DNA from 3 places in the Stutzerimonas balearica DSM 6083 genome. Region 1 is predicted to be linked to each of the others. Evidence: predicted binding sites of a transcription regulator. Region 1 holds the regulator's gene; each other region holds the start of a gene.
What was found. Region 1 encodes FliA, which starts transcription of late flagellar genes. Its sites were predicted from a motif close to CTAAAGTTTNNNNNNNNNNNGCCGNTAA; they were not measured.

Region 1 (10,385 bases):
TCGCCTCAGTCGATGAAGCCTTGCAGCTTCATCTCGATGGAACGCGGGTTTTCGCCTTCGGCGATGGACAGCACGCCTTCGAGCAGCATTTCACGGTAGGTCGTCTGGCGCTGCACGAGGCTCTTGAGCTTGTTGCCGATGGGCAGCAGCAACAGGTTGGCCATGCCTACCCCATAGATCGTGGCGACAAAGGCGACCGCAATGCCATTACCCAGCTGGCTCGGGTCGGCCAGGTTGCCCATGACATGGATCAGGCCCATGACCGCGCCAATGATGCCGATGGTCGGTGCATAGCCGCCCATGCTCTCGTAGACCTTCGCGGCACGCAGATCACGTGCCTCCTGCGTGTACAGATCGACCTCCAACACGCCGCGGATGACTTCCGGTTCCGCGCCGTCGACCAGCAGCTGCAGTCCCTTGCGCGCAAAGGGATCGGCTTCGGTTTCCGCCACCGGCTCGAGGCCGAGCAATCCTTCCTTGCGCGCGGTATTGCTCCAGCCGGTCACCTGGGAGATGCCGCCGATCATGTCGATCCGCGGCGGAAAGAAGATCCAGCCGACCATGCTCACCGCGCGCATGAACACCGCCACCGGGGTTTGCAGCAGGACCGCGCCGAGCGTGCCGCCGATCACGATCAGTGCCGCCGGCCCGTTGAGCAACGCCGAGACATGCCCCCCTTCGAGAAAATTGCCACCGACGATGGCAACAAACGCGAGGGTCAGCCCGATAAGGCTGAGCACATCCATCTAGAGAACCGCCTTCATCTAGATGCAGGCCTCGGACAGATGGCGCCCGATATCGTCGAGGCCGTACACGGCATCGCTGAGGTTCGCCTTGACGATGGCCATCGGCATGCCATAGATCACGCAGCTCGCCTCATCCTGCGCCCAGACCTGGCTGCCGCTCTGCTTGAGCAGGCGCGCGCCCTCACGACCATCGGCGCCCATGCCGGTCAGCACCACGGCCAGAACCTTGTCGTGATAGGCCTTGGCGGCCGAGCCGAAGGTCACGTCCACGCAGGGTTTGTAGTTCAGCCGCTCGTCGCCGGGCAGGATGCGCACACAGCCACGCCCATCGACCATCATCTGCTTGCCGCCTGGCGCCAGCAACGCGAGCCCCGGACGCAGCAGGTCACCGTCTTCGGCTTCCTTGACGCGAATCTTGCAGAGCTTGTCGAGGCGATCGGCGAACGCCTTGGTGAAGGCCGCCGGCATGTGCTGGATCAGCACGATCGGAGCCGGGAAGCTGGACGGCAACTGAGTCAACACGCGCTGCAGCGCCACCGGCCCACCCGTCGAAGTTCCAATGGCAACCAGCTTGTAGGCCTTGCGCTTCGGGCTCGCGGCAGTCGCGCCCGGCGCAGCGCTGGCGCTGCGCGCCGGGCTTGCGGCAGGCGAAGAAAAATTCGAACTGCGTGCAGCCGGCATCGGCGCAGCATGGCTGGAGTGGGCCAGGCCGCTGTAGCGCCGATTGCTGCGCGAGACGGTGTGCACCTTCTCGCAGAGCAGCTGCTTGACCTTTTCCGGGTTGCGCGAGATGTCCTCGAAGTTCTTCGGCAGGTAGTCGACGGCGCCGGCATCCAGCGCATCGAGCGTGACGCGCGCGCCCTCGTGCGTCAGCGAGGAGAACATCAGGACCGGCGTCGGACAACGCTGCATGATCTGACGTACCGCGGTGATGCCGTCCATCATCGGCATCTCGTAATCCATGGTGATGACGTCGGGCTTGAGTGCCATCGTCTGGTCGATGGCTTCACGGCCGTTGGTCGCGGTGCCGACGACCTGGATTGCGGGGTCCGATGAGAGGATTTCGGTGACGCGCCGGCGAAAGAAGCCGGAGTCGTCCACCACCAGGACCTTGACTGCCATAAACACTCCTAGCGGCGGTGGTCCGCAGACCCCCGCCCTACTGATCAGGCCCTACGCGCGTAGCGCTTGAGCATGCTGGGAACATCGAGGATGAGCGCAATGCGTCCGTCGCCGGTAATCGTGGCGCCGGACATGCCAGGCGTGCCCTGCAGCATCTTGCCCAGGGGCTTGATCACCACCTCCTCCTGCCCGACGAGCTGGTCGACGACAAAACCGATGCTCTGGTTGCCTACGCTGAGAATGACGACATGCCCCTCGCCCTGCTCCTCGTCCGCCGCCCCGTGCACCAGCCAACGCTTGAGGTAGAACAGCGGCAGCGCCTTGTCCCGGACGATGATGACTTCCTGGCCATCGACCACGTTGGTACGCGACAGGTCGAGGTGGAAGATCTCGTTGACGTTGACCAGCGGGAAGGCGAATGCCTGGTTGCCAAGCATGACCATCAGCGTGGGCATGATCGCCAGCGTCAGCGGCACCTTGATCACGACCTTCGAGCCCTGCCCCTTCGTCGAGAAGACGTTCACCGTGCCATTGAGCTGGGAAATCTTGGTCTTCACCACGTCCATGCCGACCCCGCGGCCGGACACATCGGAAATCTCGGTCTTGGTCGAGAAACCCGGGGCGAAGATCAGGTTGTAGCATTCCAGATCGCTCAGGCGATCGGCAGCATCCTTGTCCAGCATGCCCTTTTCGACGGCCTTGGCGCGCAGGACATTGGCGTCCATTCCCTTGCCGTCGTCGGTGATCATCAGCAGGATGTGGTCACCCTCCTGCTCGGCGGACAACACTACCCGGCCGGTGCGCGGCTTGCCTGCGGCTTCGCGATCCTCGGGAGTCTCGATGCCGTGGTCGACCGCGTTGCGCACCAGGTGCACGAGCGGATCGGCCAGCGCTTCGACCAGGTTCTTGTCGAGGTCGGTCTCTTCACCGACCAGCTCGAGGTTGATCTCTTTCTTCAGGCTGCGCGCCAGGTCGCGGACCAGGCGCGGGAAGCGACCGAATACCTTCTTGATCGGCTGCATGCGCGTCTTCATCACCGCGCTCTGCAGATCGGCCGTCACCACGTCGAGATTGGACACGGCCTTGGCCATGGCTTCGTCGCCACTGCTGGCACCCAGGCGTACCAGGCGGTTACGCACCAGCACCAGCTCGCCGACCATGTTCATGATTTCGTCCAGGCGTGCGGTATCGACCCGCACGGTGGTTTCCGCTTCGCTGGCCGGTTTCTCCGCCGTGGCGCTCGCCGCGGCAGGCGTGCCACGGGCTGGTGCCTCGGCGCGTGTCGGAGCAGCCGCCGGCGCCTTGGCCGCCGCCGGCTTGGTGGCTTTTTCCGCGGGCTTGGCCGGTGCCGCTGGCGGCGTCGCCTCGGCGGCGCTGGAACTCACGCTGGCAGGCTCGAACTTGCCCTTGCCGTGCAGCTGATCGAGCAGCGCCTCGAATTCGTCGTCGGTGATGTGCTCGCCGCCGGTGGCTTCGCTCGCGGCAGCAACCGGTTGTTCGACCGGCTTGCCTGGCTGCGCGGCCGGCTTTTCAGCGTCCGGGGCGAACTGCCCCTTGCCATGCAGCTGGTCGAGCAACGCTTCGAATTCGTCGTCGGTGATCTCGTCGGATGCCGGCTCTGGGGCTGCGGCAGCGGGCGCCGTGCCAGCCGGCGCGGCGTCGGAAGCGCCACTGAAGCTGCCCTTGCCGTGCAGCTGGTCGAGCAGTGCTTCGAATTCGTCGTCAGTGATCTCATCAGGAGCTGCGCCCGACTCGGCCGTCGGCTCGGCCGCCGGCGCCTGGATCGCATCGAGCAGCTGCTCGTACTCGTTATCTACCGAGTCCTCGGCAGCCGCTACGACCGGCTCGGGAGCAGGTTCGGCCGCCGGTGCGGCCTCTTCGGCGCCTGCCGGCTCGGCCAGACGCGACAGCGCGGCCAGCAGCTCCGGCGATGCCGGGGTCGGCTCGACGCGCTCACGGACCTGATTGAACATGGCGTTGACCGAGTCCAGGGCCTGCAGCACTACGTCCATCAACTCGGAATCTACGCGGCGTTCGCCTTTGCGTAGCGTATCGAAGACGTTTTCGGCAACGTGGCAGCACTCGACCAGCTCGTGCAGCTGCAGAAAGCCTGCGCCGCCCTTGACGGTGTGGAACCCGCGAAAGATCGCATTGAGCAGGGCCATGTCATCGGGGCTGCTTTCCAGCTCCACCAGCTGCTCAGACAATAATTCGAGAATCTCGCCGGCCTCTACCAGGAAGTCCTGGAGAATTTCTTCATCGGCGTCGAAGCTCATATTCCTGTTCCCCTAAAAACCCAGGCTCGAAAGCAGATCATCCACGTCGTCCTGTCCCGACACGACGTCCTCACGCTTATCGGCATGCATCTGCGGACCTTCACCGTTGGACGGTGATTTTTCTTGTTTTTTCTTCTCTTGCTCGGCGCGCATGGCATCGCGGTCATGCTGGATGCCTGCAACACGGTCCACCTGACCCGCCATCAAGACGAGATTGAGCAGGTTGCTTTCGAGCTCGGTGATCAGTCGGGTGACGCGCTTGATGACCTGTCCGGTCAGATCCTGGAAGTCCTGGGCAAGCATGATTTCGCTCAGGTTCTGCGACAACAGGCTGCCGTCGTTCATGCTGCGCTTGAGGTACTGGTCGATGCGCTTGACCAGGCTGCGGAACTGGTCGGCGTCCATTTCGCGGCGCATGAAGCGCTGCCAGTCCGCCGTCAGACTCTGGGCCTCGTAGCTCACGTAGTTGACCAGCGGCGCGGACTCCTCCACCAGGTCCATGGTGCGATTGGCGGCCTTCTCGGTCATTTCCACGACATAGGAAAGCCGGTCGGTGGCATCGGTTATCGGTGACGGATCGCCGCCAGTGGCACAGGTATCCATCTCGAGCTTGACGATGGCGTTGTGCAGCTCGCGGGTGAGCTTGCCGACTTCCTGATAAAGGCTGTGGTTGCGCGCCTGGCTGAGCTCATTGAACATCTGCGTCGCTTCGTCGAAACGACCCTGCTGCAGGCTTTCAATCAACTTGGGGGCGTTGGCCTTCAGAGTCGCTTCGAACTCTGCCAGGCTTTGATCTGCTTGCGTCATAGTGCCCTCGCGGCGTTGCTGCTTCAGCCGTTGACGCGCTCGAAGATCTTCTCGATCTTTTCCTTGAGCACCTGGGCGGTGAAGGGCTTGACCACATAGCCGTTGACCCCGGCCTGGGCCGCTTCGATGATCTGGTCGCGCTTGGCTTCAGCGGTGACCATCAGTACCGGCAGATGCTTGAGGCGCTCATCGGCACGCACCTGGCGCAGCAGGTCGATGCCGCTCATGCCGGGCATGTTCCAGTCAGTCACCAGGAAATCGAAACTGCCGCTCTTGAGCATCGGCAAGGCCGTGGTGCCGTCGTCGGCCTCGGCCGTATTGGTGAACCCCAGATCACGCAAGAGGTTCTTGATGATGCGTCTCATCGTCGAGAAGTCATCGACGATGAGGATTTTCATGTTCTTGTCCAAGTCGACCTCCGTAATTCCAAAATCTCGGCAACCGAGCACGTCTCGCAGCAATACAGTCGATCAGGCGGCACGCCACTCGCCAAGGCGCGCCCGCAGACGCGCGGCACACTGGCTATGCAGCTGGCTTACGCGCGATTCGCTGACGCCCAGCACTTGACCGATTTCTTTCAAATTCAGCTCTTCGTCGTAATACAGCGACAGCACCAGCTTTTCCCGCTCGGGCAGATTGGCGATGGCATCGGCCAGGGCCTGCTGAAAACGCTCGTCTTCGAGGTCGCGGAAGGGTTCCGGGTGCGCGCTGCCGGCATCCTCGTTCAGTTCGCCGTGCTCGCCTTCCTGCAGCAGATCGTCGAAGCTGAAAAGCCGGCTGCCAAGCGTATCGCCCAGAATCCCGTAGTACTCGTCGAGGCTCAACTTAAGTTCGGCCGCAACCTCGTGATCTTTAGCGTCACGCCCGGTTCTGGCTTCGATGCCGCGGATCGCCTCGCTGACCATGCGCGAGTTGCGATGCACCGAACGGGGCGCCCAGTCGCCCTTGCGCACCTCGTCGAGCATGGTGCCGCGGATGCGGATGCCGGCGTAGGTTTCAAAGCTGGCGCCCTTGCCCGAGTCGTATTTCTTTGCCGCTTCCAGCAGCCCGATCATCCCTGCCTGGATGAGGTCGTCGACCTGCACGCTCGCCGGAAGGCGGGCCAACAGGTGGTAGGCGATGCGCTTGACCAGCGGGGCGTACTGATCGATCAGGCGATATTGCGCATCCTTTTCGTGTGCCTTGCTGTAATACATAGCGGATCCGGCAGTTTTCATTCGTGGTTCCCGGCAGTGCCTGGATTGATCAGTCGCTCGACGAAGAACTCCAGGTGCCCACGCGGGGTGGCAGGCAATGGCCAGGTATCGACCTTCTGCGCAATGGCCTTGAACGCCAGCGAGGACTTCGCCCGAGGATAGGCATCGTAGACGGCGCGCTGCTTCTGCACGGCCTTGCGCACCGACTCATCGTAGGGAATCGCGCCGACATATTGCAGCGCGACATCGAGAAATCGCTCGGTGACCTTGGTCAGCTTGGCGAACAGGTTGCGGCCTTCCTGCGGCGCGTGGGCCATGTTGGCCAGCACACGGAAGCGGCTGATGCCGTAGTCGCGATTGAGCAGCTTGATCAGCGCATAGGCGTCGGTGATGGACGTCGGCTCATCGGTGACCACCAACAAGACTTCCTGGGCGGCACGCACGAAGCTCACCACGGCGTCGCCGATACCGGCTGCGGTGTCGATGATCAGCACATCGAGCTCATCGCCCAGCTCGCTGAAGGCCTGGATCAGACCGGCATGCTGCAGGGTCGAGAGCTGGACCATGCTCTGGGTACCGGAGGCGGCCGGCACGATGCGGATGCCGCCTGGCCCCTGGATGAGCACGTCACGCAGGTCGCACTCACCGGCGATCACATCGGCCAGCGTGCGTTTGCTGGTCAAACCCAGCAGCACATCGACGTTGGCCAGGCCGAGGTCGGCGTCGAGCAATACGACGCGGCGACCGAGATCGGCCAGGGCCAGTGCCAGATTGACCGACACATTGGTCTTGCCGACGCCACCTTTGCCGCCGGTCACCGCAATCACCTGTACGGGATGCATACCCATCTTCAAACGCCCATATGTAGCAGGCCCAAGGGGCCGACGATGCGCCTTGCGGACGCATCAGGTTTATTCGATTGCCAGCGCGCGCTCAACCCGCCCGCCGCGACGATTCGTTGTACAAGCCGGCGAACATGTCCGCCATGGTTTCCTCGCTCGGCTCTTCGTCCGACTGCAAACTGACAGCGCGACTGACCAGTTGGTGGCTGCGCGGCAGATGCAGGTCGTCCGGAATACGCGGCCCGTCGGCCAGGTAGGCTATCGGCAAGTGCTGGCTGATCGTGAGCCCCAGCACATCACCGAGCGAACCAGCCTCGTCCAGCTTGGTCAGGATGCAGCCACTCAGGCCGCAGCGGCGATAGTTGTGCCACGCCGCCTTGAGCACCTGGCTCTGGCTGGTCGCGGCCAGTACCAGATAATTGCGTGACTTCACGCCTCGGTCCGACAGCGCGGCCAGCTGCTGACGCAGGGTCGGATCGCTGGCCGGAAGGCCGGCGGTATCGATAAGGATGACCCGCTTGCGTGCCAGCGACGCCAGCGAGCTGGCCAATGGCTTGGCGGGATCGATCTGCACCACCGGCACGTCGAGGATTCGCCCCAGCGTCTTGAGCTGCTCCTGCGCGCCGATGCGATAGTTGTCCATGCTCGCCAGGGCAATGCTCTGCGCGCCGTGCTTGAGCACGTAGCGCGCGGCCAGCTTGGCCAGGGTAGTGGTTTTGCCGACGCCTGCCGGGCCGACCAGGGCAATCACGCCACCCTCTTCCAGCGGCTCGTTCTTGCTGACCTTGATCGACTGCGCCAGGTGCGCAAGCAGCATGCGCCAGGCCTGCCGCGGATCACTGACGGTGGAGACCTTTTCCAGCAGGCTGCGCGACAGCTCGGCCGGCAGGCCGACGCGCTGCAGGCGGCGCCAGAGGCTGGCCTGCTGCGGACGACGGCTCTGCTCCTGGCCCCAGGCGATGGAGCCGAGCTGTACTTCGATCAGCTCACGCAGCCCCTGCAGCTCGCTGTACATGCTCTCGATGGCCCGGCTGTCGAGCGCCGGCGCCGCGCCGTTCGACACCGGCTCGGGTGCCGGCGCCGGCTTGGGCTCGTCAAGCAGTTGACGATTCTGTGCCGGCTGCGGCCGGGCACCGGACAGTTCTGCATGCGCGCTGGCGATGCGCGTCTGCGTCTTGCGCAGCTCGGCTTCGAGCGCGGGATTGGGCTTCTTCGCTTCGGGCGCGGCCTGCACCGGATAATCGAGCACAGCCGTCAGCTCCACGCCGCCGGCCACGCGCCGGTTGCCGATGATCACGGCATCGGCGCCCAGCTCGTCGCGAACCATCTTCATGGCGATGCGCATATCGGCGGCGAAGAAACGTTTGACCTGCATGGCCTGCACCCTCGATTAATTCTGTCCCACCGTCGAAACGATGGTGACCTGCTTGTTGTCCGGAATTTCCTGGTAGGCCAGCACATGCATGTTCGGCACCGCGAGCCGCGCGAAGCGCGAGAGCATCGCACGAACCGGACCCGCCACCAGGAGAATCGCCGGCTTGCCGAGCATTTCTTGACGCTGCGCGGCCTCCACGAGGGAGCGTTGCAACTTTTCGGCCATTCCCGGCTCCAGCAGGATGCCATCTTCGGCACCCTGTCCGGCCTTCTGCAGACTGTTGAGCAATATCTGTTCCAACCGGGGCTCGAGCGTGATGACAGGCAGCTCCGGCTCTAGTCCCACCACGTTCTGCACGATTGCACGCGACAGCGCGACACGCACTGCCGCGACCATCGCGGCGGGATCTTGACTCTTGCCGGCGACATTGGCGATGGCCTCGGCAATGGTGCGAATGTCACGAACTGGCACCTGCTCCTGCAGCAGCGTCTGCAGCACCTTGAGCAGCGTAGACAACGACACCATGCCCGGCACCAGCTCCTCGGCGAGCTTGGGCGAACTCTTGGCCAGCAGCTGCAGCAACTGCTGGACCTCCTCATGCCCCAGCAGTTCGTGAGCATGCTTGTAGAGCACCTGGTTCAGGTGCGTAGCAATCACCGTGCTGGCATCGACCACCGTGTAGCCAAGCGATTGAGCCTGGTCGCGCTGACTGCCCTCGATCCAGACCGCCTCCAGGCCGAAGGCCGGGTCCTTGGCGGCGATGCCGTTGAGCGGACCGAACACCTGCCCGGGGTTGATTGCCAGCTCCCGGTCCGGATAGACCTCGGCTTCGGCCAGGCTGACCCCCATCAGGGTCAGCCGGTAGGCGTTAGGCATCAGGTCGAGGTTGTCACGGATGTGCACCGACGGCATGAGAAAGCCCAGATCCTGCGACAGCTTCTTGCGCACGCCCTTGATTCGTCCGAGCAACTGCCCACCCTGGTTGCGATCGACCAGCGGAATCAGGCGGTAGCCCACCTCCAGCCCGACCATGTCGACGGGCGTGACGTCATCCCAGCCAAGCTCCTTGGCTTCGGTGGCGCGCTGGGCCGGCAACATCTCCTGCTGCTTCTGCACCTCCTGCTCGGCTTGCTTCTCCGTGCGCTTCTGGCGATACCAGATCCAGTACGCACCGGCCGCAGCCAGGGCACCGAGCCCGACGAAGGAAAAATGCGGCATGCCCGGCACCAGACCCATGGCGATCAGAATTGCCGCCGACACCGCCAGCGCCTTGGGCGAAGAGAACATCTGCCGATTGACCTGCTGGCCCATGTCCTCGGAGCTGGTGACCCGCGTCACCATGATCGCCGCTGCGGTGGACAGCAGCAGCGACGGGATCTGCGCCACCAGGCCGTCACCGATTGTCAGCAGCGCGTAGACCTGGCCGGCCTCGGCAAAGCTCATGCCGTGCTGGGCCATACCGATGCCCATGCCGCCGAGCAGGTTGATGAAGAGAATCAGCAGGCCGGCGATGGCATCACCGCGGACGAACTTGCTGGCACCGTCCATCGATCCGTAGAAGTCCGCCTCCGAAGAGACCTCGGCGCGCCGCTTCTTGGCTTCGGCCTGGTCGATCAACCCGGCGTTGAGGTCGGCGTCGATCGCCATCTGCTTGCCCGGCATGGCATCGAGGGTGAAGCGCGCGCTGACCTCGGAGATACGCCCGGCACCCTTGGTGACCACCACGAAGTTGATGATCATCAGGATCGCGAACACCACGATACCGACGACGTAGTTACCGCCGATCACCACGTTGCCGAAGGCCTCGATCACATGGCCTGCGGCACTGCCGCCGTCGTGTCCGTGGATCAGCACCACCCGCGTCGAGGCGACGTTCAAGGCCAGGCGCAGCAGGGTGGCGACCAGCAGCACCGTCGGGAAGACCGCGAAATCCAGCGGCCGCAACGCATAGACGCTGACCAGCAGCACGACGATGGACAATGCGATGTTGAAGGTGAACAGCACGTCCAGCAGGAACGGCG
Region 2 (10,385 bases), 1.5 Mb from region 1:
CCGGTGGTGCTGGCCGGCGACTACAACGTGGTGCCGACCGACGAGGACATCTACAACCCGCGCTCCTGGCTGAAGGACGCGCTGCTGCAGCCGGAAAGCCGCGAATGTTTCGAGCGCCTGCTGGCGCAGGGCTGGACCGACGCGTTGCGCGCCAGATACCCGGACGAGCGCATCTACACCTTCTGGGACTACTTTCGACAGCACTGGCAGAAGAACTCCGGGCTGCGCATCGACCATCTGCTGCTCAGCCCGGACCTCGCGCCGCGCCTGCAGGACGCTGGCGTGGATCGCTGGGTGCGCGGGCAGGAACATGCCAGTGACCACGCGCCGACCTGGGTCTTACTCGAGGCTGCGCCAGGGAAACGATAGCGCCAAACGGGTGGTCTGAACTTCGAGGGTGCAGTGGCCCCTTGCAATCAGAAGCGCTACGTAAAGTGCCGACCCGTTCGAGGCAGCGCAGGAGGGAATCATGGTGGGTGAGGAATCGAATCCGGAGGAGGCGACCGAGCGACGGGGGCCTTTCTCGGTGCTGGAGTTCGAGTCCAGCAACATGACCATAAGCGAGATGCTCGCAGAGGCCCTGCATGCGGTCAGGCTGCACCTGGATATGGATGTGGCCTTTATCGGCGAGTTTCGTGAAGGCCAGCGGATCTTCCGCTATGTGGATGGCCGCGCCAGCCCGCTGCCGATCGCCGAGAACACCGGCAGCCCGCTGGACGAGACCTATTGCCAGCGTGTCGTCGACGGCCGCCTGCCCGAACTCATTCCCGATACCGGCCAGCTGCCGGCCAGCGCCTTTCCGCATACGCCTGGCGTGGTAGTCGGCGCACACCTCGGGGTGCCGATCCGTTTCAGCGACGGCAGCCTGTTCGGCACCTTCTGCTGCTTCAGCAGCCAGCCCGACCACACGCTGAACGTGCGTGACCTGCACACGCTGCGCCTGTTCGCCGGTTTCGCCGGCAAGTTGCTGCAACGCCAGACCAGCCGTGCGCGAGTGCAGCGAAGCAAGCTGGCGCGGATCGAAGAGACCTTGCGCTCGCAGGCCTACCACGTGGTCTACCAGCCCATCGTCCAGCTCGAAGCCGGTACGGCACTGGGCTACGAGGCGCTCGCGCGCTTCAGCGGCGAACCGCTGCGCTCGCCGGACCGCTGGTTTCTCGAGGCCGGCGAGGTCGGCCTGCAGCGCGAGCTGGAGATCGCGCTGATCGTCGAGGCGCTCAAGGGGCTCGAGCAGTTGCCAGGCGACAGCTATATCTCGCTCAACGTCTCGCCGGAGACCATCATCGGCGGCCAGCTGAGGCCGGTGCTGGAAGAGCAGCCGCTGGCGCGGCTGATGCTGGAGATCACCGAGCATGCCTGCATCTGCGACTACGAGCGGGTCGAGGAAGAACTGCGCCCGCTGCGCGAGCGCGGCCTGCGCCTGGCGGTCGACGATGCCGGTGCCGGCTATGCGAGTTTCCGCCACATCCTCAGGCTGCGGCCGGACGTCATCAAGCTCGACGGCAGCCTGATCAATAACCTGGACGGCGACAGCAACTGCCGGGCGCTGGCGGCCGCGCTGATCCGCTTCGCCGCGGAAACCGGCAGCAAGGTAGTTGCCGAAGGGGTGGAAACCGAGGAGGAGCTGGCCGTGCTGCGCACGCTCGGCGTGAAAAAGGCCCAGGGTTATCTGCTCGGCCGCCCGGCGCCGCTGGGCGCGGCCAGCTAGGTGCGCTCGGTGACTTCGCAGCCCTTGAGCACCAGGCGGATGATGGTTTCGGCCGCCGCCTCGTAGTCGCTGTCTTCGAGCGCCGCCTTGCCGGTCACGGTGGAAATCTGCCAGTCGAAGTCGGCGTAGGTCTGGGTGGCCGCCCAGATGCTGAACAGCAGGTGGTTGGGGTCGACCCTGGCCATCAGCCCGGCGTCGATCCAGCGCTGGATGCAGGCGATATTGTGCGCCGCCTGGGCGTTGAGCTGGGCCACGCGTTCCGGCGACAGATGCGGCGCCCCGTGCATGATCTCGCTGGCGAAGACCTTCGATGCGTAGGCGTGGTCGCGCGAGATGCGGATTTTCGTGCGGATGTAGGCGCGCAACACATCGCCCGGTTCGCCGGGCTCGTTGAACGGCGCGGATGCTTCGAGCAGCGGCTCGACGATGCTTTCCAGCACCTCTCGGTAGAGGTTTTCCTTGGACTTGAAGTAGTAGTAGACGTTGGGCTTGGGTAGCCCGGCGCGGGCCGCGATATCGCTCGTCTTGGTGGCGGCGAAGCCCTTCTCGGCGAATTCTTCGCTGGCGGCACGCAGGATCAGTTCTTTGTTGCGCTCACGAATGCTCGACATGCGGACCTGCTTGGCTGGCACCGCCCGGCCAGGCGGCGTTGCGCGGCATGCTAGCACCCGCTTCTTCGGCCTCTCAACCGCACCGCCGCTCGTCGGGCGCCGCGTCGGTCGGCGGTTCCGCTATCAAGTTCAGCGGCGGCAGGCCGCTAAGCCTGTTTGCCTGTACTGAAAATTGTGTACAGTGATGGCCAAATGATGTGTACGAAATTACCCGCACGAGGTTGCCTCCATGCCGTTCTTCAAGCGCAGCATCCAGTGGCAGTTGATCCTCAGCATGGGCGCTGCCCTGCTGACGAGTCTGCTGATCGTCATTCTGGTCTACGCCTCTGCCGTCGAACGGCTGGCCGAGCGCTACCTGCTCGACGAGGCGTTGCCGGCCAACATCAACGCCATCGCGCATGACATCGAACGCACCCTGGCCGGCCCGATCACCGCGACCGCGGCGATCGCCGGCAACACGCTGGTGCATGACTGGCTCGGCCAGGGCGAGGACCCGCAGCAGGCCGCCGCCATTGCCCGCTACCTGCACGGCGTCAAGACGCAGCAGAACGCACTGGCCACCTCCATCGCCGTGCTCGACAGCGGGCACTACTATTCCGACGCGGGGCTCAGCCGCACGCTGTCGCGCTCGGCAGCCGCCGACGCCTGGTTCTACAGCCTGGTCGACGGCAGTCAGGAGCGCCGGCTGGAGCTGGACATCGACAAGGCGACCCGCCAGCCGACGCTGTTCATCAATCAGCGCATCAGCGCCGGCGGGCGTGTGCTCGGCGTCGCCGGGCTGGGCTACAGCCTGAGCAGCATGTCCGCGCTGATCGCCGACTTCCGCTTTGGCGAGCGCGGCGAGGTATACCTCGTCGGCAGTGACGGACAGGTCAAGATCCATCCGCAGAGCGAGCGCAACGGGCGTGCCGCGCTCACCGAGCTGACCGGCGCCGAGGCGGCCGGGCAACTGCAGTCCGGCAGCGGCGGGGTGGTGCGCTTCGAGCGCGACGGCGAGACCTTTCTGGCCATGGCCAAGCCGCTCGAAGGCCTCGGCTGGCAGCTGGTCGCCGAGGTGCCGGAGGCCGAGATCTTCGGCGAGGCACGGCGCACCCTGTGGACCACCAGCCTGATCGGCGCGGCCATTGGCCTGGCCTTTCTCGGCGTGATCGTGCTGCTGGCTCGCGGACTGGTACGGCCGATTCGGCAGGTCACGGCCGCGCTGGTCGAGATCGGCGGCGGTGGCGGTGACCTGACCCGTCGGCTCGACGAGAGCCGGGCCGACGAGCTTGGCGACCTGGCGCGAGGGTTCAACCGCTTCATTGCCAGCCTGCGCGGGTTGATCGGCGACGTGCTGAAGACCGGCGAGCAGTTGCGCACGGCGGTCGGCCAGGTTGCGCGGGTGGTCGACGACACCGCGATGCGCGCCGGGCGACAGCACGAGATGACCGACATGGTGGCTACCGCCGTGCACGAGATGGGCCTGACCGTGCAGGAGATCGCGCGCAATGCCAGCAACGCCGCGCAGGCGTCGCAGGGCGCGCGCAGCGAAGCGCTGGAGGCGCGCCAGGTGGTTGGCGAGTCCATTGCCCATATCGAGCGGATGTCCGGGCAGATCGGCCAGGCAGCCGGTTCGGTGACCGAGCTGGCGCAGCAGGTGGCTTCCATCGATCAGGTGCTGGCGGTGATTCGCAGCATTTCCGAGCAGACCAACCTGCTGGCGCTGAACGCGGCGATCGAAGCCGCCCGTGCCGGCGACATGGGCCGAGGGTTTGCCGTGGTCGCCGACGAGGTGCGGACCCTGGCCAGTCGCACCCAGGCCTCCACCGACGAGATCCAGCAGATGATCGCGCGGCTGAAGAGCGGTGCCGAGACCGCCGTCGGCGCCATGCACGCCGGCCAGGCGGCCACCGGCACCGGCGTGGCGGCCAGCCAGCGTACCGGGCAGTCGCTCGGCGCAATCACCGAGCAGGTCGAGTCGATCAGCGACATGAACACCCAAGTGGCTGCCGCGACCGAGGAGCAGAGCAGCGTGACCGAGGAGATCACCCGCAATGTGCAGGGTATCGCCGACCTGGCGCAGGCCACCGCGCGCGATGTTCAGGCCTGCCGCAGCGACTGTCAGGCGCTCTCGCAACTGGCCGTGGACCTGGGGCGGCAGATGGGAAGTTTCCGGTTGTAAGGGGCAGCGGCCGTGGCGCAGAACCTCCGTTTCTTGCGCGCCTGGTTTGGCCACTGCGGTTCGCGCAGCGTGATGGCGATTGGCGAGGCGCCTGCCGGCCTGGTGGAGCCTGGCGGGCGATGCGCGTTTTCCAATCGCCGACCCCATGTCGCTGGCTTCTTTCCGCGCGGGCTCCATTCGGCCTCCGAGGGGCCGTTGGCGTTGCCTGTCAGACCTTGCAAGGTGAGGTGAAGCCAAAACAGAGCGGAGCCTGGCGAAGTGCTCTGCTCGAACTTCTCGGTGACGCGGCCGCGCCCGCGCCAGAAGGCCGGGTGGTGCTGTGCACGGAAGACGTGAGGCGTGGAGGCCGAGCGAGTGACGATGGACGGCGCCGCGAGGCAAGGACGTCCCTTCGTGAAGGGGCCCCTGTGCAGCGCCGGAGCGGGCAATCGGGCCGTGAAATGGCGAGATCGTGCTGTCGGGCGTTTGCTCGTTTCGCGCCGGCCGGCGATCCGGAGCGATGCGCAAGTGGCTCGGCCGCAGAGCCGAGATCCGGGTTGGCAGCCCGCTCGGCACGCGTCCGATCCATCAGGCCGGCTGCGGCGCAACGCTCGCCGGTCCGCTACCCGTCTCGCTGCCACATCAGTCTTCAACCACAAAAAAGGGCGACCCGCGGGCCGCCCTTTTCGGTGTTGCCGCAGACTCAGAAATGCACCTTGACGATGGCGCTGAAGGTGTTCTGGTCGGTCTTGCCCACGAAGTTGCGGCTCACGAAGCCGCCATCCTCGATGCCGTACTTGTTGCTCCAGTAGTCGTACTCGATACCGACGTACAGCTGCTTCTCGCCCCAGTTCAGCGCCTTGCCCAGGTCGTACTTGATCTGCGGGGTGAAGTGGAAGTTGGCGTGGTATTCCTCGCCGCGCGAGTTGCGGTCGTTGTCCACCACCCAGTCGATGAAGCCGTCGATGAGGATGTCCGAGTTGCCCACCGGCAGGGTGTAGCCCCACACCGGGGTGATCTGCCAGACGCCATCGCCGGCGCGATCGCCGTCGGTGTTGCGGTTGTAGATGTTCAGCGAGAAGTAGTCGAAGCCCGGGATGTCGAGATCGAAGCCGGGGCCGATCAGGTAGCTCTCCACGTCGCCTTCGCCGAACTCGTAGGTCATGGCCAGCAAGACGTCCTTGACCGGACCGACGCTCAGGTCGCGCTGGAAGATCTTGCCGAACGACAGGCGTGGGGAAAATTCGCCGTAGAAGCTGCTGTCGTCGTTGCCGTTGTCGTTGCCCTTGCCGTTGTAGTGGATCGAGTCGACGAAGAAGAAGGTGTCGCCGTACTTCCAGCCATTGACGTGTTCGAAGGTCACGGTCTGCTGGATCGGCGAGTCGATCTTGTAGTTGTGCCCGTACAGGTAGGTCAGGCTGTTGTTCTGCCAGTACAGCAGGCCTTCGGCCATCGCCGGCGCGGCCAGCGTGCTGCCCGCCAGGGCCAGAGCGAGGGGAGCGGTCTTCAGGTGCATGGGGAGGTTCCTGTGGTTGCCAAGTGTCGTTTTTTGCCTCGCATTGTCTTGCAAGCGCAGCGAGGCGGGAAGCGTGCTGCGGCGTCAGCCCGGTGAACCTGCGTCGGTTCGGCTGAGGCATGGCGTCGCAGGCGACGGGCCGGTGGCGTCAGGCGGCTGAGGATTGTCCTGCAGCGCAGGCGGCGGACCGTGACGTCGGGCGGGCGCTGGACGGGCGAGCGAGGTTCGCGAAAGGGGCGACATGCGTCGGCTGGCAGGGATCTGCCAAGGGTGTGGAGTCATTGCTAAGCCTGCCAGTTGTTGTTGTGTGGTCGTGGGCTTGCGGGGCACGGCCACCGCTGCACGAGGCAGCGGCGCGGTGCCGATAACGTGCTGGACTATAGCAGGCTGTATTCAGCTATGCGAACAATTGAATTGCATTTTGTACACAATGATTCAGGCGTCCGGCTGCAGTTCGCGCGCGACGTTCTCCGCCAGGCCCGTGCCGGCCTCGGTCATCGTCAGGTAGGTCCGATCTGCACCGGCAGCCTGGATGCGCTCGGCGATGTCTTCGTACATCGCATGCGAGACGATCAACCCGGTGAAGCCGATGTCGCGCAGCTTGGTGGTCGAGATGATCTTTGCCTCGGCGTCGTTCATCGCCAGTACCACCGCCTTGACCTGGTTCATTTCCAGGGTCTGCCAGAACATCTGGTCCTCGGCGTCTGCGAAGAAGATATTGCGGCCTTCGGTGAGGTTGCGCTGGACCATCACCGGGTCCGAGTCGAGGCTGACCAGGCGGAAGCCCTTGCCTTGCAGGTGATCGTAGGCCGCGCGCCCGGTGCGCCCCATGCCCATCACCAGGATCTGCGCGGCGCCGAGCGACACCGGCTGCTCGTCCGGGTGGCGGATGTTGCGTTCCAGCGGGATCAGGCGGCGCGCCAGGCGATCGTAGAGCGGGTGCGAGAGGCGGTTGAGCTGCGCGGAAACGACGAACGACAGCGCCACGGCGACTGCGAGCGGCGTCAGCCATTGCGGCAATACCACGCTGGCGACGATCAGGCCGAACTCGCTGTAGTTGGTCAGGCTCGTGGCGCTGAGAAAGGCGCTGCGCGCGCGCAGGCGGAAGCCCAGGAAGAGAAAGAAGAACAGCACGCCCTTGAGAGGCAGCAGCAGTGCGACGACGGCGGCGAAGATCATCGCGTCGCTGTCGGGCAGGCCGCGGATGCCGATCTGCAGAAAGAAACCGACGAGAAAGACTTCCTTGATCGCCCACAGCGAGTTGGATAGCTCCGTGGCGCGCTTGTGCTTGGCCAGCATGGCGCCGAACGCCAGCGCACCGAGCTCGGAGCTCAGACCGACGCTTTCGAAGCCGACTCCGCCGACCACCAGCGCCAGCATCAGGCCGAGCAGCACCAGCAGCTCTTCGTGACCGGAATGGTCGAGCAGGCGGAACAGCAGCGGGCGCAGCAGGGGCAGCAGGAACACCAGCAGCGCCCAGGGCGAGGGGACCTGGCCGGCGGCCAGGCTCATGACCACCAGCGCGATGAGGTCCTGGATGATCAGCACGCCGATCGCGACCCGCCCGTGAAAGGCCTTCAGCTCCCGTTTGCCTTCCAGCACCTTGGCCGCCAGCACGGTGCTGGAAAACGACAGCGCGACGGCGATCAACAGGCTGTCGCGCCAGCTGGCATCGAAGATGAACACCACCGCCGGCAACACCAGCAGGCTGGAAATGGCGAAGTGCAGCAGGCTGCCGCCAATGACCTCGCGCCTGGCCAGGTTGCTGAGCTTGAGCTTGAGGCCGACGGTGAACAGCAACAGCAGCACGCCGAGGTGGGCCAGGTGCTGAAGGATCTCGCTGTCGTCCGGGCCGACGCCGATGCGCTCGCCGGCCGCGGCCAGGGCAAAGCCGGCGCCGAGGTAGCCGATCAGCGGCGGCAGGCCGATGGACCGGGCCACGAGGCCCAGAACGAACGCGAAGGCGATCCAGCTGGCTTCAATCATCGAGGGGCTTCCGGGACGGGCGGGGCGCCGAATTGTAACGGCCGGACGCCGGTTGTCGAGTACGAGCGGCCTACCGGTCCGCCGCGTTCGGGCGCTGGCCGAGCCGACGGCCCAGCGACGTGCGGCGGATCACCAGTTTTTCCAGCTCGGCGACCAGCAGCACGAGCAACCCCGCGGCGAGCGCCTGCAGCCACTGCAGGAGCGTCAGGTCGACCGAACCGAACAGCGCCTGCATCGCTGGCGCGTGGGTGAACGCCAGCTGCAGCGGCAGGCACGCTGCGATCGACAGCAGCACGTAGGGGTTGGCGGTCAGCCCGCGGCGATTCAGCACCGAGGCAAAGATCGAGCGGCTGCTGACCAGGTAGAAGATCTCGGCCATCACCACGGCATTGACCGCCAGGGTGCGTGCGGTCTGCACGTCGCCGCTGCGCTGCATTTCCCAGAGGAACACGCCCAGCGCGCCGATCATCATCAGCAACGAGACCATGACCACGCGCCAGGCGAAGAAGCCGCTGAGCAAAGGCTCGCTCGGTGGCCGGGGCGGGCGCGTCATGATGCCCCGTTCGGCCGGCTCGAAGGCCAGCGCCAGCCCGAGCGTGCTGGAGGTGACCAGGTTGACCCACAGTACCTGTGCCGGGGTCATCGGCAGCGCCAGCTCGAAGAGGATCGCGGCGATCACCACCAGCGCCTCGCCGCCGTTGGTCGGCAGCGAGAACAGCACGAACTTCTTCAGGTTGTCGTACACCGCGCGGCCTTCGCGCACGGCTGCGGCGATGGTGGCGAAATTGTCATCGGTCAGCACCATGGCGGCGGCTTCCTTGGCCGCCTCGGTGCCCTTGAGGCCCATCGCCACGCCGACATCGGCGCGCTTGAGCGCCGGTGCATCGTTGACCCCGTCGCCGGTCATGGCGACCACTTCGCCGCTGGCCTGCAGGGCCTCGACCAGGCGCAGCTTGTGCTCGGGGCTGGCCCGGGCGAAGACGTCGACGTCGCGCACCACGCGACGCAGCTCGGCGTCCTCCATCAGCGCCACCTCGGCGCCGGTGATTGCCGCACTGCCATGGCCGATGTCCAGCTGCGCTCCGATCGCGCGGGCGGTTTCGGCGTGGTCGCCGGTGATCATCTTCACCTGGATGCCGGCGCGGTGGCATTCGTTGACGGCGGCAATGGCTTCCTCGCGCGGCGGGTCGATGATGCCGACCAGCGCCACGAGGCCGAAGCCGCCGTGCATATCGCTCGCCTGCAGATGCCCGCTTGCCGGTTCGGCACGCTTGCAGGCCAGGGCCAGCAGGCGCAGGCCGCGCGCGGCGATGTCGGTGGCCATGCGCCGCCAGTAGTCCGCGTCGAGCGGCTGCGCGCCGCTGTCACCGAGCTGGTGGTCGCACATCTCCATCAGCCGTTCCGGTGCGCCCTTGACGAACAGCCAGCAGGCGCCGTCGCTGTCGCGGTGCTGGCTGGCCATGAAGCGGTGCTGGGACTCGAAGGGAATCGAGTCGAGGCGTGGCCAGGCGGCATCGGCAATGTGCTGGGTGAAGCCGACCTTGCCGCCGAGCACCAGCAGCGCGCCTTCGGTGGGGTCGCCGTCGACCTGCCAGTGGCCGTCGCGTTCGTGCAGCCGCGCATCGTTGCACAGCACGCCGATGCGAATCGCCAGCGCCAGGGACGGGTAGTGGTCCGGGTCGATGATGCGCCCGTCGAGGGTGCAGTCGCCAACCGGCGCGTAGCCCACGCCGCCGACCTCGAAGCGGTGCGCCGCGCAGACGACGCGTTGCACGGTCATCTCGTTGCGCGTCAGGGTGCCGGTCTTGTCCGAACAGATCACCGTGACCGAGCCGAGCGTCTCCACCGCCGGCAGGCGCCGGATGATGGCGTTGCGCTGGGCCATGCGCTGCACGCCGAGCGCCAGGGTAACGGTCATGATCGCCGGCAGGCCTTCGGGAATGGCGGCAGCCGCCAGGGCCACGACCATGAGAAACATGTCCTCGGCGCCGTGGCCGCGCCAGAGCGTGCCGAGGGCGAAGGTGAGGGCACAGACGGCGAGGATGACAAAGGCCAGCACGCGGCCGAAGCGGTCGACCTGGCGCAGCAGTGGCGTGGCCAGTTGGCGGATGTCGGTCAGCAGGCGATTGATCTGGCCGAGTTCGGTATCGCTGCCGGTGCCGACCACCAGGCCCGTCGCTTGGCCGTACACCACAAGGGTGCCGGAATAGGCCATGTCGTAGCGATCACCGAGCGGTGCGCTGGCGGCGACCGCCTCGATGTGTTTTTCCACCGGCAGCGATTCGCCGGTCAGCGCCGCCTCCTCGACACGCAGCTCCCTGACCGTGAGCAGGCGCAGGTCGGCCGGCACGCGGTCGCCGGAGGCCAGTAGCACACGGTCGCCGGGCACCAGCTCGGCGGCGTCGATCTGTCGGCGGCTGCCGT
Region 3 (10,385 bases), 580 kb from region 1:
TTCTGCCCGTCCTGGAACAGCAGGTCCTGGCCATCGATGGCGTCCGGCTCCCAACAGGCGTAGGTGCCGTTGAAGTTCGGGTAGCGCTTGAGCACGTTCAGCAGGACGGCATTGACCTCATCGCGGCCCATCTGCAGGCCGCCACTGGCGGCACCGTTCATCTTCGCGACAGCAAAGGTGGTTGCCATGCCGCGTGCGGCCTCCAGCGCCTCGGTGAACTCCGAGCGGATCTCGCCGGCGTACTTGCCGCCCAGATGCTGCAGGGTTTGCAGCGCATCGTCCTGAGCCTGCTGGCTGACGCGGCCGGAGACCAGCCGTTGCGTCGAGCTGGCAAGAAACACGCTGTAGCCGATGAGTATGCCCGCCGTCACCAGCAGGCACAGCCCGCCGATAAGCGCGATTCGGTGTTGTATGGATCGCAGGGGGATCATGCTTGGCACTCCTGAAAACACTAAGGGGAAACTCAAGGGCCTGCTGCAAGCGCTGGAGCAGGGCGGCCGGGGCCGACTGATGTCCAATTGGCATCACGAATACAGGGATATTGCGGCGGCAGAGCCGGGAAATGGATCGCTACCTTGGTGTCGCTACCTTGGTAGCGCTGCCGAGGGACTGGCCGCGCAAGACGGCCCGCTGCAAGCCTGGTGCGAGGGCCGATGCAGCCTTGCCAACCCGGGTTTTCGGGCGCTGCGAGGTTGCCGCGCGGCCCTTGCGTGCGGCTCGCAGGCGCCCGCCAATGCCGGTTGGCGTCGGCACCATCGCTACCAAGGTAGGAGGAAGACGCAGGCGCCGCGCCTTAGGATGGCGCGACCGATAACAATAACGAGGCTGTCCCATGCCCACTTGCAAAGCGCTGCTGCTCAACGCCCTGTTCATCGCCAGCCTGATCGGCTTCGATCAATGTCACGCCGCCGGCGACCTGACCCGTCGCACCCAGGCCCTGCCGGATCTCAAGTTCGGCTCCGAAGAAAGCGACTACGCGGTCTCGCAGAAGGAATACCAGCTGGAAACCGGCGTCGCCTACCAGCTCAAGGTGATCTCCGACGGTCAGAAGGAGTGCGCTTTCCAGGCCCCGGAATTCGCCCATTCGATCTTTCTGCGCAAGGTCGAGGCCGGCGGCGTCGAGATCAAGGCGATGACCCTTACCGAACTGGAATTCGAGGACGCCGGCGAAGCGGAGATCTTCTTCTTGCCGATCAAGCCCGGCAGCTACCCCTTCTATTGCAAGGGCCTGCAGAACAAGGGCATGGAAGGGCGTTTCGTAGTCAAGTGAGGGCGGCGCGATGAATGCCCTTGGTCGCACCTACCTGCTGGTGGCGCTGTTCTTCGCGGCGGTGACGCTCGTGTGCATGAGCGTCCTGTTGCGCCAGGCCGCGCACGACGTGCAACGCGAAATGGATGCCGCGCAACAGGTCGTCGACTACCTCGCGCTCAGCCTGCGCGGCCACCCGCAGGCCCTGGCCAGCGGCCTGCAGGACAGCCTCCGGCACATCCGGGTCGAGCGCATCGCGGCCGGGGCAGAGCCGGTAGCCACAGCCGAAGGGCAGCATCGCCGCTGGTTGAGCCAGTGGCTGTATCCCCAGGTGATGCCAGCGAAAACCGTGCAGTTCGACGATGGCCAGCAGATCCGCCTGACCGTCAACCCGGACGACGAGGTCGAGGAAGTCTGGGACTCGTTGTTGCAGTTGCTGGCGCTGTTCGGCCTGGCCCTGGCACTGAGCCTGCTTACCATTCGCTGGGCCGTCGGCCATGCACTGGGCGTGCTGGAAGACCTGCTCGGCGGGCTGCTGCGCATATCGCGCGGGCAGCTGGCCACACGCCTGGTGGCACGACGTCTGCCGGAGGCCCAGCGGCTGGCCGGGCAGTTCAACCAGATGGCCGGCGCGCTGGAAGCGGCCGAAGCCGACAACCTGCGGCTCAACCGTACCCTGATGGAGCTGCAGGAACGCGAACGCACACGCCTGGCGCAGGTGATGCACGACGATCTCGGGCAGTATGTCGCCGGCATCCGTGCGCGCGCCTGCCTGCTCCGTGTCCAGGCGGACCGCCCCGAAGCCGTGCGCGAGACCGCCGCGCACCTTGAGCAGCACAGCCTCGACCTGCAGAACGGCTTTCGCGGGCTGGTCCGCGACCTGTATCCGGTCATGCTCGAGCATCTCAGCCTGGAGCAGGCCATCGCCCAGCTTGCCGAGCAGTGGCAGGCCTCGCAGGGCATCGCATGCCGGTTTCGCCTGCGCGGCACGATGCCCTCGCTGGACATGGACGACAAGCTGCACCTCTACCGGCTCGCCCAGGAGGCGCTGACCAACGTCGCGCGGCATGCGCAGGCCAGCCAGGTCAGCCTGCAGCTACGTGGCGGCACTCGCGGCCTGAGCCTGCTGGTCGCCGACAACGGCCACGGCCAGCCGCCCGAAGGTACCGGCGTCGGCCTGCGCTCGATGCGCGAGCGCGCCCGCTGTCTCGGCGCCCGGCTGCGCTTGCGGCATTGCCCGGGGCGCGGCTGGACGCTCTATCTCAACCTGCCCTGCACAGGAGCGACAACATGAACATTCTGCTGGTCGACGATCACGCCGTGGTCCGTCAGGGCTACGCCAGCCTGCTGACCGCCTTGCTGCCTGAAGTGGTGGTAACCGAAGCCGCGAGCGGCGAGCAGGCCCTGCAGAGCGTGCAGGACGAGGTGCCCAGCCTGGTAATTCTTGACCTCGGGCTGCCGGGCATCAGCGGGCTGGAAACCTGCCGGCGCCTGCGCCAGCGCCTGCCGCTGCTGCCGGTGCTGATCTTCAGCATGCACGATGAGCAGGCTCTCGTTCGGCAGGCCCTCGACGCCGGCGCATCCGGCTACCTGACCAAGCGTTGCGCACCGGACGTGCTGGTCGAGGCGGTGCGCAAGGTGCTGGCCGGACAGCCGTTCATCGAACAGCCATTGGCCGTCGAGCTGGCCTGCCAGCGCGCGTCGAGTTCGGCCAACCAGGGGCGGCTGGCGGACATGACGCCGCGCGAGATGGAAGTGTTCATCATGCTCGCGCGCGGCATCAGCACCCGTGAGATCGCCCAGCGTCTGTGCATCAGCAGCAAGACCGTGTCCAACCACATGGCGTTGCTCAAGAACAAGCTCGAGGTCAGCTCCCAGGCCGAGCTGGTACACCTGGCCATCGACCAGGGCCTGCTGCGGGTCGGCGAACGCATGCTCTGCGAAGCCTGACCACCAGCCGCTTCAACTCCGTCGACGGGCAGGTGGCAGGTCACCTGCCGACCGCCGCGTCCCGTTACCGCCCCGCGCCCAGCAGCCTTCGGCCGCCTGGCGTGCCTCCGAACTTCACCCATCCCCGCCGGCCGGCAAACAGCGCCGCACGGCCGTGCCGCTGCTGCCTGGATGTGCCCGAAAGGCGGCGTAGACCTAATGCGCAGGTCGTACGACCAATCTCCGCGGCGCCGGGAAGTTTTCCCGCACGAACCGGGAAATCTTCCCTGTCGGCGCAGCCAGACTCCTTCTGATAATCGCCCTGGCAGGTTGCCAGCACGGCCTGCCCAAACCGACGTAGGGAGCCGCCCGCCGGCTCGTTCGGCCCGATCCGCCTGACAAGAACAAGGAACTACCCGATGCAGTCTCAGTTCAGTAGTCGCCGGCTGCCCCGGCGCACGCTGCTTTCCCTGGCCATCGCCGGCCTGTTGCCCGGCCTGGCTCACGCCGACGAGCCACTCGAACTGGAGGCTGCGGAGGTCGTCGCCACGACTCCGCTGCCGGGCATCGACCTGCCGAAGGACCAGGTGCCTGCCAATGTGCAGACACTCGATGAGCGGCAGCTCGATCGATTGGGAGGGCAATCGCTGGCCGAAAAGCTGCAGCGCGGCCTGCCGAGCGTGAATCTCAACGAAACCCAGGGCAATCCCTACCAGGCGGACCTCAACTACCGCGGCTTCTCCGCCTCGCCGCTGTTGGGCACGCCGCAGGGCATGTCGGTGTTTCTCGACGGCGTGCGGATCAACGAAGCCTTCGGTGACGTGGTGCACTGGGACCTGATACCCAATACCGCGCTCGCCAGCGCCACGCTCGTGCCCGGTTCGAACCCGCTTTACGGGCTCAACACCCTGGGCGGGGCGCTGGCCTTGCAAACCAAGCGCGGCGATACCCATCCGGGCGGCTCGGCCGAGGTGTACGGCGGCTCCTTCGGGCGCTACGGCGCGGCGGTCGAGCAGGGCGGCAGCCACGAGAATTTCTCTTGGTACCTGGCGGCCGAAGGCATGGACGAAGATGGCTGGCGTGACCATTCGCCCTCCGAAGTGCGGCAGCTGTTCGGCAAGTTCGCCTGGACCAGCGACAGCACCGACGTGGCGCTGACATTGGCGCATGCCGACAACGACCTGATCGGCAACGGCCTGCTGCCTGAAAGCCTGCATGATCGCGACGAAGACGCGATCTTTACCTATCCCGACCAGACCGAGAACAGGAGCCACCTGATGGCACTCTCGGCCAGCCACTGGCTGAGCGAGCGCGATCGGCTATCGGGCACCCTTTACCTGCGTCGCACCCGCACGCAGACGCTCAATGGCGACGGCAACGACGAATACGAGGATGAATACGAGGAGTGGGCCGACGACGGCTTCATCGGCGAAGGCCCGGAAAGCGGCGTGCTGAACCGCACCCGGACCACGCAGCGCGCCTACGGGCTGGCGCTGCAATGGACGCACTACGCCGGCGCCCACCAGTTTGCCTTCGGCCTGACGCACGACAACACACGCGCCAGCTTCCAGCAAAGCGAGCAGGGCGGCGAGCTGACCGACGAGCGCGGCATCCTTGCCAGCGAGGACGAAGAGCAGGTCAACAGCCTGCTGGGTCGCACCCGCACCTCGAGCCTCTATGCGACCGACACCTGGTCACTGACCGAGCGCCTGCAGCTGACCGGCTCGCTGCGCTACAACCGCACCCGCGTGGTCAACTCCGACCGCATGGGTGACAACCTCGACGGCGACTTCACCTACCACAAACTCAACCCGGCCCTGGGCTTTGCCTGGCAGCTGCAGCCGGCGCTGACGCTGTATGGCGGCTTTTCGCAGGGCAACCGTGCGCCGACGCCGATCGAACTCGGCTGCGCCGATCCCGAAAATCCCTGCAGCCTGCCCAACGCCATGGCCGCCGACCCCTTCCTCGAACAGGTCGTCACGCGCACGCTGGAGCTCGGCCTGCGCGGCGAGCTGGCCGGCGGCACGCACTGGAATCTCGGGGCTTTCCGCAGCATCAACCATGACGACCTGCTGTTCGTCGGCACCGGCGGCAGCCAGGGCTACTTCACCAACTTCGGCCGCACGCAGCGCCAGGGCATCGAGTTCGGCCTGGCCGGCACGCAGGGGCCGGTGGACTGGCGGGTCGACTACACCTGGCTGCATGCGACCTTCCGCTCTTCGGCCTGCATTCTTGCCGAGAACAACAGCACCGAAGGCGAGGGCGGCTGCCCGGACGACGAAATCCGCATCGCCAGCGGCGACTACCTGCCAGGGTTGCCCCGACACAACCTCAAGCTCGGCCTGGACTGGAACCTGAACGACCGGTTGCGGCTGGGCACCACCGTGCTGGCCTACTCGGATCAGTACGTGCGCGGCAACGAGAACAACCGTCACCGGCCCAACGACGAATTCGAAGGCAGCGGAAAGCTGGCGGGCTATGCGGTGGTCAATCTCACCGCCGATTACCGGTTCGCACCGGGCTGGACGCTGTTCGGTCGAGTCGACAACCTGTTCGACAAGCGCTACGCGACAGCCGGCGCGCTCGCGGAGAACCCCTTTGTCGGCGCCGGCAACGCCTTCGCCAGCGACCCGGACGAATGGCGCCATGAGCAGTTCATCGCCCCGGGGGCGCCGCGTGCCGGCTGGCTGGGCGTGCGCTATGCCTGGGACGCGCTGTAACGCGAGCGCACGGCCAGGCAGGTTGTCTGGCCGTGCGGGCAGCGTGCGCCGCTAGCGATTGTCGCTGTTCAGCTGACTGGCGAACTGGCCGACCGCGCTGACCACCCGCTGCGCACCGTCCTGGATTTCGACGATCACCGCGCCGGCCTGATTGGCGAATTCCAGGCCCTGCTCGGCCTGGCTGCGGCTGGCCGACATGCTGTGCACGGCGGCTTGCGCCAGGTCCTGGTTCTTTTGCACCACCCCGACGATTTCCTCGGCCGCCTTGCTGGTTCGCGCGGCGAGCTGGCGTACCTCGTCGGCCACCACAGCGAAGCCACGCCCCTGGTCACCGGCACGCGCGGCCTCGATGGCGGCGTTGAGCGCGAGCAGGTTGGTCTGGTCGGCAATGCCGCTGATGGTCTTGAGGATCGCGCTGATCAGCTGCGACTGCTTGTCCAGCGCCTCGATGCCATCGGACGCGTCCTGCATCTGCTGGGCGATCTGATGCATGACCTCGACGGTCTGCTGCACCACCTGCGCACCACGCTGGGCGCTGAGGTCGGTCTGCTGCGACGTGCTGTAGGCGATCGTCGCCGCCTCGGCCACCGCCATCTCGCGCTGAACCTGCTCGGTAATCACCGTGGCGAACTTGATCACCTTGTACAGCTTGCCGTAGGCGTCGTGCACCGGATTGTAGGAAGCCTCCAGCCATACCGGACGGCCAAGGGCATCGATGCGCTTGAAGCGGGCCGCCACGAAATCGCCGCGGTTGAGGCGCTCCCAGAAGGCGCGGTACTCGGCCGACTCGGCTTCCTCTCGTTCGCAGAACATTCGGTGGTGCTTGCCCTGGATCTGCTCCAGGCGATAGCCCATGCCGTCGAGGAAGCGCTGGTTGGCGGTCAGCACGTGGCCGCTCAGGTCGAACTCGATCACCGCGGTCGAACGCTGCAGGGCGTTGATCACGCTCTCGGCCTCGCGCGAGGACTCGATGGTGCGGGTCAGGTTGTTGGCGCAGAGCGTGATGTGCAGCAGCGCGCCATCGGCCGCCTTGATCGGCTGCCAGATCGAGCGCAGCCAGGCCTCCTTGCCATCGGCACGCAACAGGCGGTAGGCGCCGGACAAATGCTCGCCCTGGCGTATCGCGGTCTGCAGCCTGGAATAGTTGGCCTCGCTGCGAAATTGCGCGGAAAACAAGCCGTCGAGCGGTCGGCCGAGCAACTCGTCGCGGCGGTAGCCCATTTCGGCGAGAAAGGTTTCGTTCGCATGCTGGATGCGTCCTTGCGGGTCCACTTCGAGGACCATCATCTCGCGGTACAGCGAGTCCTTGATCTGTCGGCTGATCGAGGCTTCCTCGCGAAGCGCCGACAGCTCCCGCTTGAGTTGGTTGTTGAACATTTTCTTGGCATCCAGTGAAGGGAGGGACCTACCGCCCACTGTGTAATTCGGCCGCGCTACGGCGAACTGGAGAGACCCCGGACGACAATTTGCTCTATCGGCCCGATAGGCTGTCGCAATGACATCACCGCTCCGGCGTACGGGCGAGCGCGAGGAGCCTTTGCTGCACCTCGGCCTCGAGCGCCGCGAATACCTGCAGCGCGCCATAGGCGTCGTCGGCGGCGTAACGCTGCTGCGCCTCGCTCAGTTGCAGGTTTGCCCAGTTGGACGTCGACAGCCGGCGCGACTTGGCGATCGCCTCCTGGCGCAGGGCTGCCAGCGCACCGCGCAAGCCGACCTGGCCCTTGCGCCCCTCGTAGCGCAACACGCTGCCCAGGTCGATGCCGGCGCGTAAGGCGATGCCCAACCGGCCCTGCAGACGGCTGCGGTCGGACTTCAGGCCAAAGCCAAGCTTCACCAGGCGCGGGTTCTCCAGCACGGCCCTGGCGACCGGCAGGCATTCAGCAATGGCGACCCGCAGCAGGTAGGCGCGCTGCGGGGTAGCGAACTGGATCAGGTGGGGACCGTCCGAATGCTCACCGACGCGAAAGGTGGGTTTGGACTCGGTATCGAAGCCAATCGGACCTGGCCAGGCGAGCAGCTCACGCAGTACCGCTTCGCAGCTCGCCGCACTGTCAGGCATGACGATCCGCTCCGGCGGCATGCCGGCGAACGGCGCCAGTTCGCCGGCTTCGCCAGGCGGCTTGAGGCGAACAATCGGCAGATTGGCCATCGGTTACAGCTCGAGGCCGAGAAAGGCGGTGCCCGGCACCGGATTGACGCTTACCGGTTCAGCAGCGACGAAGCCGAGCGAATGATAGAGCTGGCGCGCCGCGGTAAACTCCGGCAACACATCGAGGCAGATGCGCTGGTAGCCAGCCCGACGCGCTTCGGCAAGGATGCGCTCGACCAATTGCCGGCCGAGCGCCTGGCCACGCGCCTGCGGACGCACATAAACGCGCTTCATCTCGCAGGTGGTGTCGTCGACCCGGCGCAGGGCGGCGCAGCCCACCACCTCGCGGCCGACGCGAGCCAGCAGCAGGCAGCCCGCCGGTGCCGCATAGGCGCCGGGCAGTTCGGCGAACTCGCGTGTATATCCTTGATAGTCGAGGCTGACGCTCGGACTGCGAACGTACTCGGTGAAGATTGCCAGAACCGCATCGCGGTCCTCGGGAAACCTTGCCGCGGTGATATCGGGCATTGACCTGCCTCGCTCCGGCTGTCGGCGCCGGGCGGCGCCGCTCATCGGGCAACCCTAGCGGCAGATGTGGACTGAGTCCATGCCGGCGCGCTCAGCGCTCCCAGCCGATCGGGCAGTCACGACAGCCTTCCATGTTGGTGCCCTGGAAGGTGGCGTAATGGCGGCGCGCACCCCTGAGGTTGGCGTCGGCCAGGTTGGCATCGTTGAACTTGGCCTCCTGCAGGTTGGCATCGCTGAGGTCCGCGCCCTTGAGGTCGGCCTTGCTCAGCCAGGCCATCTCCAGGTCTGCCGCGATCAGACGACTGTCGTGCAGCTTTGCACCGCTCAGGCGGGCGAACTCCAGAAAGGCGCCGGTCAGGTCGGCCTGGCGGAACTGTGCGGCCTGGCCGAACAGGCCCCAACCGCGTATGGCGACCAGCCGCGCCTCGCTGAAGTCGGCCAGGCGCAGATTGGCCTGTTGCAGGCTGGCACGGGTGAGGTTGGCGCCTTTGAGCCTGGCTTTTTCCAGATTGGCCAGGTCGAGATTGGCGTGGCGCAGGTCGGCACCGCTGAGGTCTGCGCCGGCGAGGTTGATCCGGCGCAGATCCTGGTTGGCGAGGTTCGCACCGCGCAGGTCGGCGTTCGGACACTGGCTGTCCGGCTCGATGACGCAGCCGTTGATGACCAGGCGCGCGTCGTCTTCGGCAAGCGCATGGGCGCTGCCCAGCAGGACCAGGGGCAACAGCAGGGCGTTGATTATCTTCATGGGGATGGCTCCGGCAGTTCCGGTCGCACCGGGCGACCCGGGAAGGCCATGCGAAACACCGCCTCGCCCTTCGGCGAGAGCGCCAACTCGGGACCGAAGGGCGGGCGATGTTCGCCGGCCGGGTAGGGCGGCGAGGGCCGTGCCTGCTCGGCACGGCCTGGCCGGTCAGCGTTGCGCGGTCTTCTTGTCCCATTCAGGCAGTTTGAAGACCCAGAACGAACCGCCCTGGGCGACCGGCTTGGTCAGCACCGCCATGTCGCCACCCCACAGCGGCACGGCGCCGCCATAGCCGGCCGTTACGCCGATGTACTGTTCGCCGTCCATCTCCCAGGTGATCGGCGGGGCGATGATCCCGGTGCCGACGTTGAATTTCCAAAGCTCCTTGCCGGTCTTGGCGTCGAAGGCCTTGAAGAAACCGTCGCCAGTGCCGGTGAACACCAGGCCGCCCTTGGTGGCCAGCACGCCGGCCCACAGCGGCAGTTTTTCCTTGTGCTCCCAGGCCACCTTGCCGGTGGTCGGGTTCATCGCCCGCAGGATCCCCACGTGGTCGTCGTACATCCGCTTGATGCGGAAGCCCTGGCCAAGGTAGGCCGAACCCTTCTTGTAGCTGACCTCTTCGGTCCAGTAGTCCTCCTTCCAGTGGTTGGCCGGAACATAGAACAACCCGGTGTCCTGGCTGTAGGCCATGGGGTTCCAGTTCTTGCCGCCGAGGAACGGCGGCGAGACTTCCACCGACTTGCCATGCTTCTCGCCGGGCTCGGGCAGCGGCGGGCGCTGGTTCTCGTTCTCCACCGGGCGACCGGTCTTCAGGTCGATGTGACTCGCCCAGGTGATGTTGTCGACGAAGGGGAAGGCGTTCTGCAGCTTGCCGGAGGTGCGATCGACGACGTAGAAGAAACCGTTGCGGTCGGCATGGGCCGTGGCTTTCACCGTCTTGCCGTTCTTGTCCTTGTAATCGAACAGCACCAGTTCGTTGTTGCCGGAGAAGTCCCAGGCGTCGTTCGGCGTGTGCTGGTAGAACCATTTGACCTCGCCGGTGCTCGGATCGACGCCGACCTGGCCGGAGGTGTAAAGGCTGTCGTAGTCCTTCGGATCACCACCGTCGGCGGTACGCGCCCAGCCATT

Region 2: the regulator FliA is predicted to act here: its motif matches at 2,442-2,469, upstream of CL52_RS05425 (methyl-accepting chemotaxis protein).
Region 3: the regulator FliA is predicted to act here: its motif matches at 7,320-7,347, upstream of CL52_RS09615 (methyl-accepting chemotaxis protein).

Annotation. Positions count from the first base shown of each region.
Region 1 is NZ_CP007511.1:2,688,673-2,699,057, forward strand. It holds gene CL52_RS12185 (flagellar motor protein) at 6-746, opposite strand; gene CL52_RS12190 (protein-glutamate methylesterase/protein-glutamine glutaminase) at 765-1,868, opposite strand; gene CL52_RS12195 (chemotaxis protein CheA) at 1,913-4,144, opposite strand; gene CL52_RS12200 (protein phosphatase CheZ) at 4,157-4,951, opposite strand; gene CL52_RS12205 (chemotaxis response regulator CheY) at 4,975-5,349, opposite strand; gene fliA (RNA polymerase sigma factor FliA) at 5,422-6,147, opposite strand; gene fleN (flagellar synthesis regulator FleN) at 6,165-6,995, opposite strand; gene flhF (flagellar biosynthesis GTPase FlhF) at 7,081-8,364, opposite strand; gene flhA (flagellar biosynthesis protein FlhA) at 8,380-10,385, opposite strand, start outside.
Region 2 is NZ_CP007511.1:1,188,151-1,198,535, forward strand. It holds gene xth (exodeoxyribonuclease III) at 1-369, shown strand, start outside; gene CL52_RS05415 (sensor domain-containing phosphodiesterase) at 470-1,708, shown strand; gene CL52_RS05420 (TetR/AcrR family transcriptional regulator) at 1,705-2,319, opposite strand; gene CL52_RS05425 (methyl-accepting chemotaxis protein) at 2,549-4,480, shown strand; gene CL52_RS05430 (outer membrane protein OmpK) at 5,163-5,975, opposite strand; gene CL52_RS05435 (cation:proton antiporter domain-containing protein) at 6,411-7,961, opposite strand; gene CL52_RS05440 (cation-transporting P-type ATPase) at 8,032-10,385, opposite strand, start outside.
Region 3 is NZ_CP007511.1:2,112,034-2,122,418, reverse strand. It holds partial or broken gene CL52_RS09640 (methyl-accepting chemotaxis protein) at 1-428, opposite strand, end outside; gene CL52_RS09635 (cupredoxin domain-containing protein) at 833-1,270, shown strand; gene CL52_RS09630 (sensor histidine kinase) at 1,281-2,543, shown strand; gene CL52_RS09625 (response regulator transcription factor) at 2,540-3,199, shown strand; gene CL52_RS09620 (TonB-dependent receptor) at 3,598-5,898, shown strand; gene CL52_RS09615 (methyl-accepting chemotaxis protein) at 5,950-7,275, opposite strand; gene CL52_RS09610 (3'-5' exonuclease) at 7,400-8,047, opposite strand; gene CL52_RS09605 (GNAT family N-acetyltransferase) at 8,051-8,515, opposite strand; gene CL52_RS09600 (pentapeptide repeat-containing protein) at 8,607-9,260, opposite strand; gene exaA (quinoprotein ethanol dehydrogenase) at 9,426-10,385, opposite strand, start outside.